Regions from separate parts of the Sorlinia euscelidii genome, predicted to be linked through region 2. Evidence: predicted binding sites of a transcription regulator. Region 2 holds the regulator's gene; the other holds the start of a gene.
The links. The regulator HrcA, encoded in region 2, represses chaperone genes, less so after heat shock. The targets are predictions, from matches to a motif close to GTTNGCACTCNCNNNNNGNGAGTGCNAAC.

Region 1 (3,418 bases), on a different contig from region 2:
TGATCACCGTATACCACCATCAGAATTGAACTTCAGAGCCAATATCGACGCGCTCAAGCGCCTTGGCGTGACCGATGTGCTCTCACTTTCGGCGGTGGGTTCACTGCGGGAGGTTTTGTCTCCAGGCACGTTCGTTATCGTGGATCAGTTCATAGACCGGACACTCGCCCGGAAGAAAAGTTTCTTCAGCACGGGTTGTGTCGCCCATGTCGGGATGGGCCACCCGACGGCGCAGCGCATCAATGATGTGATTGAGACGGAAGCTGCGGCTTTGCAATTACCCATCACCCGCGGCGGCACATATCTTGTCATGGAGGGGCCACAATTCTCCACTCACGCGGAAAGCAGGCTTTATCAGTCCTGGGGCTGTGATGTGATCGGCATGACCAACATGCCGGAGGCCAAGCTTATTCGTGAAGCTGAAATGTGCTATGCCAGCATCGCCATGGTGACGGATTATGATTGCTGGCATGAGGACCATGACTCTGTCACGGTGACAGATGTCGTGAAAGTGATGAAAAACAACGCCGCCGCCGCCCGCACCTTGTTGCAACGGGTCATCCCGAAACTTGGTGAGAAGCGGGGCCTGTGTCCCTCCGGCGCCGAGCGTGCGCTGGATCACGCGATCATCACGCCGCATCAAAAGCGCGACCCGGAACTTGTGCGCAAGCTCGATGCGGTTGCCGGACGGGTTCTACGCGCGGAAACCGCGTCCTGACGTTTTTTGGGCAGTCATCGACACACCCTCCCGTGGCGAATATGAGGGGGGCGGTGCGTCAGATGTTTTGGCTAAGGAAATCAACTGAACGTTGCCATGCCAGGCTGGCCGCGTCCTCATTGTAGCTGCTGCGATCAAAGCAGCCGAAACCGTGACCAGCCTGGTCATAGACGAAAAGCTCAAGATCAGGTTGGTTCTGGCGAATTGTCAGTATATCCGTATGCGGGATATGCGTATCCTGCCCCCCGAAATGGAGCTGCACAGGGCAATGTGGTGCCGCGTGGCTTTCTGCTGCTATGCCGCCGCCATACCATGAGACGGCCGCCTGTAATTTCTGCGTTTGAGTCGCCATGCGCCAGGAGAGGAGGCCGCCCCAGCAAAAGCCGATTGCGCCCACGCGCTTATGCCCGGCCTGCTGGAGATAATCCGCGGCGGCTGAGACATCCAGCAGGGCGTCAGCCTGATCACATGAGGCGTATGTCTCAATGCCTTTTTTATACGCCTCTCCCTCATAGCCGAAGATGAGGTCCCGCTTGACGCGGTCATAGAGCGCGGGGGCGACGGCGTGATAGCCCAGTTCCGCCAGCCGATCGCAGACGGTTCGAATATAAGGGGTGACGCCAAAAGCCTCCTGAATGACGACGATGGCGCGCTCCGCACCCGCATCACCCGCAATATAGGCGCTGAGATGATGGCCGTCCGACGCCGTTAACGTTTCAATTCTGCTCATAAACTGTCTCCCTTGATGTGGCCTTTTTAGACCCTTGTCGCGGGAAGCGTCCAGCGGCAATCCGCTTGTGACCCTTTGTTGATCACGGTGTTTTGACCTCTGACGGGCAAAAAAAACAAGGGCGGGAACATGTCTGGACAGGAGGCCCGAACAGGGGAGAAACGCGGCATTTCAGTGGGTCGTTGCGGCGCCTCTGACATTCAGTTCACGGGTGATTAACCGCCTTCTTACGTGCTCTTGACGGAAAAAAAATTAAACCTTATCTAGTTTGGCACTCCCGATAAGAGAGTGCTAACGCGCTGCGGCTTTGCGGGCGCGCAAACCGGTTGTGCTGCTTATCAATCGAGGGCACGACCCCTAATTTTGGAGCGATCCATGGTAAATAATTTCAGACCTTTACATGACCGTGTGGTGGTCGAGCGTCTTAATGGTGAAGAAAAAACCGCTGGCGGCATCATCATCCCCGACACGGCGAAGGAAAAACCGATGGAAGGCGTGGTGATCTCGGTCGGTCCGGGCGCGCGCAATGAGCAGGGGCAGATCGTCGCCCTGGACGTCAAGAAGGGTGATCGCGTCCTCTTCGGAAAATGGTCCGGGACGGAAGTAAAGATTGACGGTAAAGAGCTGCTGATCATGAAAGAAAGCGACATCATGGGCGTGATCAGCTGAGCGGCCTCATCTGACTGAACCTGACTGTAAAACTGGAGATTTATTATGGCTGCCAAAGACGTTAAATTCGGCGGTGAAGCGCGTGAGCGCCTGCTTCGTGGTGTTGATATTCTTGCCAATGCCGTCAAGGTGACTTTGGGCCCCAAAGGCCGCAACGTTGTTCTTGATAAGAGCTTCGGCGCACCGCGCATCACGAAGGACGGTGTCTCTGTCGCGAAAGATATCGAGCTTGCGGACAAGTTCGAGAATATGGGCGCGCAGATGGTGCGTGAAGTCGCTTCCAAGACCAATGACATTGCGGGTGACGGCACGACGACGGCAACAGTGCTGGCGCAGGCCATTATCAAAAATGGCGCCAAGGCTGTCGCCGCGGGCATGAACCCGATGGACCTCAAGCGCGGTATCGACAAGGCGGTCGAAGCTGTCGTTGAAGAGCTGAAGCAGAAAAGCAGCAAGATCTCTTCCAAGGAAGAGACCGCACAGGTCGGCAAGATTTCTGCAAATGGTGAGGGCGAAATCGGAGAGATGATCTCCGACGCGATGCAGAAAGTCGGCTCTACCGGTGTCATCACCGTGGAAGAGGCAAAAGGCCTGCATACGGAGCTGGATGTCGTTGAAGGCATGCAGTTCGATCGCGGTTACATCTCCCCCTACTTCGTGACAAATCCGGAGAAGATGACGGCGGATCTCGAAAATCCGTATATCCTGATCCATGAAAAGAAAATCTCCTCACTTCAGCCGATGCTGCCCCTCCTTGAAAAGGTCGTGCAGTCCGGTCGTCCGCTGTTGATCATTGCCGAGGATGTTGATGGGGAAGCTTTGGCGACCCTCGTCGTTAACAAGCTTCGTGGTGGCCTCAAGATCGCCGCTGTCAAGGCTCCTGGCTTCGGTGACCGCCGTCGCGCCATGCTTGAGGACATCGCGACACTGACAAACGCTGAGGTGATCAGCGAAGATCTCGGCATCAAGCTGGAAGCGGTTGAGATTTCATCGCTCGGGACCGCGAAGAAAGTCCATATCGATAAAGAGAACACCACGATCGTCGAAGGTGTCGGCGAGAAGGTGAAAATTGAGAAGCGTTGCCTGCAACTGAAGAGCCAGATTTCTGAAACGTCTTCTGACTACGACAAAGAGAAACTGCAGGAGCGTCTCGCGAAGCTCTCGGGCGGTGTCGCGGTCATCCGCGTCGGTGGAAGCACCGAAGTCGAGGTCAAGGAGCGCAAGGATCGCGTGGAAGACGCGTTGCATGCGACACGCGCCGCGGTCGAGGAAGGTATTGTTCCTGGTGGTGGCACGGCTCT
Region 2 (3,418 bases):
TCGAAGCCACGCCCCAGGCATCGATGCCGGCTCGTTTTAACTTAATTGGACGCAACATGATCAAAGACGATAAAATCATTGAGCACCTCAACACACAGTTGACGAATGAGCTCACCGCCATCAACCAATATTTCCTTCATGCCCGCACGCTTAATCACTGGGGTGTGACGAAGCTCGGCAAAAAGGAATATGAGGAGTCGATTGAGGAGATGCGCCATGCTGATTGGCTTATTGAGCGCATTCTCTATCTCGGCGGTTTACCGAATGTTCAACGCCTCAACACCATTCTGATTGGTCAGAACGTCAAAGAAATTCTGGAGTGCGACCTCAAGCTGGAGAAAAAGGCGCTCGTCGATCTCGCGGAGGGCATTGCTTACTGTGAAAGCGTCCGTGATTTTGTCTCACGTGATCTTCTTCTCAAAATTCTCGCAAATGAGGAAGAGCACGAGGATTATCTGGATCGGCAATTCGACCTGATCAATCAGATCGGTATAGAGCGCTATATTCAGCTCAATTCCGGCGCCGCGAACGAGGACAGCCCTTAAGCCCGTCGCGGCTTTACCATCTAATGTCGGCGACGCCTGACAGGCGCGCTGACATTATTTTATGGGCACGAGAACCAGTCACTGGTCAGGCCAACTGATTTTCCGACAGGCGCAGGCAATGCCCGCGATCCTCGCGCGTCGGGCGAGCGGATTGGCGCGCCCGGAAGGGCTGACCTGCAATCTGACATGTCCCCGCCTCCGCCAGTTCACGCAGAACATCCTGCATAACCGGGACGCATGCGCCGCATTGCGCCTTGCAGCCGCGCGCCGCGTAGACGTCACGCGCACGTGTCGCGCCCTCCCGCGCCGCTTCGGCAACGTCATAATCTGTCAGCACGTTACAGGAGCAGATAATCATCCGATTCTTCCTCTTTCATGTGACGATTATAACGCCAATGAGAATAAATCGCAACTCATGGAGGAAAGTTCAGGGTTAAAGTTTCGTAACCCGTTATTCGGCAAAGCGCGCGCACCTGCGCATCAGCCAAGAATGTGGCCGAGAATCTTGGCGGTGTAATCGACGACAGGCACAACGCGCCCGTAATTAAGTCGGGTCGGCCCGATCACGCCGATCGCCCCGACAATACGGTTATCTTTGCTGCGCGCCGGTGCAACAACCATGGACACACCGGAAAGGTCGAAAAGCTCGCTTTCCGCGCCGACATAGATGCGCACACCGTCAGAATCCTGAGCGGAATGCAGGAGCTTCAACATCATTTCCTGCGTCTCGAGCGTTTCAAACAGGCGCCGAATGGATGACAAGTGCGCCATCTCGTTAATGTCATCAAGAAGAGTCGCCTGCCCCCTTAGATGAAGTGTGCCATGACCCTCATCCCAGTAAGCCAGCCCGGCCTCAATCACCTGGGCGGCAAGCTGGTCAAGCTCCTGCCGGCATTCCCGCATTTCATTTTTAACGCGCTGCCGCAAACCACCGATCGTGACATCTCCTAGCCGTGCATTGAGATATTTGCTGGCTTCCGTAAGGGCTGATGCGGGGATGTCCGGCGGCGTTTCGACAATGCGGTTTTCAACCTGCCCATCCGCGCCGACAAGAATGACAAGGACACGCGACGGCCCGTAAGCCACAAACTCAATATGTCGTATAGCCGCATCATTTTTGGGCGCCAACACCACGGCCGCCGCCTTTGATAATCCCGCAAGGAGGGAAGACGCATCCGCCATCAGATCATTATAGGACCGCCCTTCAAGCGATAAGCGGGCGGCGATGATACGCTGCTCATTTTCCGTCAGGCGTCCAAACTCAAGCAGACCATCGACGAAGAGCTTGACGCCTTTCTCCGTCGGGACGCGCCCCGCCGAGATATGGGGACTGAACAGCAGCCCGGCCCGCGTCAATTCCGCCATGACGTTGCGGATCGTCGCCGGTGAAAGGGACGGCGTCAATTTCTGAGATAAGGTGCGTGACCCGACAGGATCACCCGATTGCAGATATTGCTCGACAATTTCCTTCAGCACCTGCGCTGAACGCCCATCCATACGCGCCAGATAATCGGTCCCTGCCATCATTTCTTTCTGCATCTCCGTGCACCTATGTTACCGCAGCTTCTCGCCTTCACCTAGATGCGCTAACGCGTAAACATGCGATGAGAAGGTTTTACGACCGTGTTTTCAGCATTGTGATGAGAATAGCTCACGTCGTCACCTTCCCAACTTCAGATCCTCCACCCATTTCATCGCTTCCCCCACGGAACATAACCCGTTAAAACCCGGGGCGTAGATTTCAAGGTCCAAGGATAAAGTCATGAGCACCCCTCGCCCCTCCGGTCGCGCTTCAGATGCGTTGCGTTCCGTTTCGATTGAGCCCGGATTTGCGCGTCACGCTGAAGGGTCCGTTCTGATCAGAATGGGTGGGACGGAGGTCCTTTGTGCCGCGAGTGTGGAAAACCGTGTGCCGCCATTTTTGCGGGGCCAGGGCCAGGGGTGGATCACGGCGGAATACGGTATGTTGCCGCGCGCGACCCATAGTCGCAGCAACCGTGAAGCCGCGAAAGGCAAGCAATCCGGCCGCACGCAGGAGATTCAGCGCCTTATCGGGCGGGCCCTGCGCGCGTGCGTCGATCTTAAAGCCTTGGGTGAGATGACCATCACGGTCGATTGTGACGTGCTTAACGCCGATGGCGGCACGCGTTGCGCGTCGATCACCGGCGCGTGGGTAGCGCTTGCCATCGCCATGGAACAGCAGAACAAACAGGGCAATCTCCATAAAAGCCCCCTTCGCGCACAGGTTGCCGCCATATCATGCGGCCTGACCCCGTCCGGCGCGGTGCTTGACCTTGATTACGTTGAGGACAGTGCAGCACAGGCTGACACAAATTTTGTACTGACAAGTCAGGGCGGTATCGTTGAAATACAGGGTACGGCAGAGGACTCACCTTTCAGCGAGGAAGCTTTTTTTGAGCTGCTGCGTCTGGCAAAAATCGGCACGAAACAGCTCTTTACTGCGCAGGACGCGGCCCTCGCCGCCTTTCGCGCCAAATGACAAAATCGCAGATCAAACGCGGCGATCAGCTTGTTCTGGCCAGCCATAATCAGGGCAAACTCGCTGAATTTCAGGCGCTTTTCGCGGCCTCCGGGGTGGTTATCAAATCGGCTGCCGCGTTTGACCTGCCCGAGCCTGAAGAGAATGCGGATAGTTTTGAAGGCAATGCCCGTATTAAGGCCCTTGCCGCCGCGCAGGCGACAGGTTTACCGGCCCTGGCGGATGATTCCGGCTTCTGTGTCGCGTCCCTGGACGGTCAACCCGGCATTTATTCCGCGCGCTGGGGAGGCGCGCATCGGGATTTCAGTATCGCGATGCGGCGCGTCCATGATGAGATGGGCGCCGCAACGGATAAGCGTGCCGCCTTCGTGAC

Region 1: the regulator HrcA is predicted to act here: its motif matches at 1,716-1,744, upstream of groES (co-chaperone GroES).

What each region holds. Positions count from the first base shown of each region.
Region 1 covers NZ_JAWJZZ010000001.1:200,175-203,592, reverse strand. Annotated here, with positions in the region: gene CGLAMM_RS00930 (S-methyl-5'-thioadenosine phosphorylase) at 1-718, shown strand, start outside; gene CGLAMM_RS00925 (dienelactone hydrolase family protein) at 777-1,448, opposite strand; gene groES (co-chaperone GroES) at 1,824-2,117, shown strand; gene groL (chaperonin GroEL) at 2,163-3,418, shown strand, end outside.
Region 2 covers NZ_JAWJZZ010000002.1:163,997-167,414, forward strand. Annotated here, with positions in the region: gene bfr (bacterioferritin) at 57-545, shown strand; gene CGLAMM_RS04380 ((2Fe-2S)-binding protein) at 631-903, opposite strand; gene hrcA (heat-inducible transcriptional repressor HrcA) at 1,026-2,084, opposite strand; gene rph (ribonuclease PH) at 2,308-3,045, shown strand; gene rdgB (RdgB/HAM1 family non-canonical purine NTP pyrophosphatase) at 3,042-3,418, shown strand, end outside.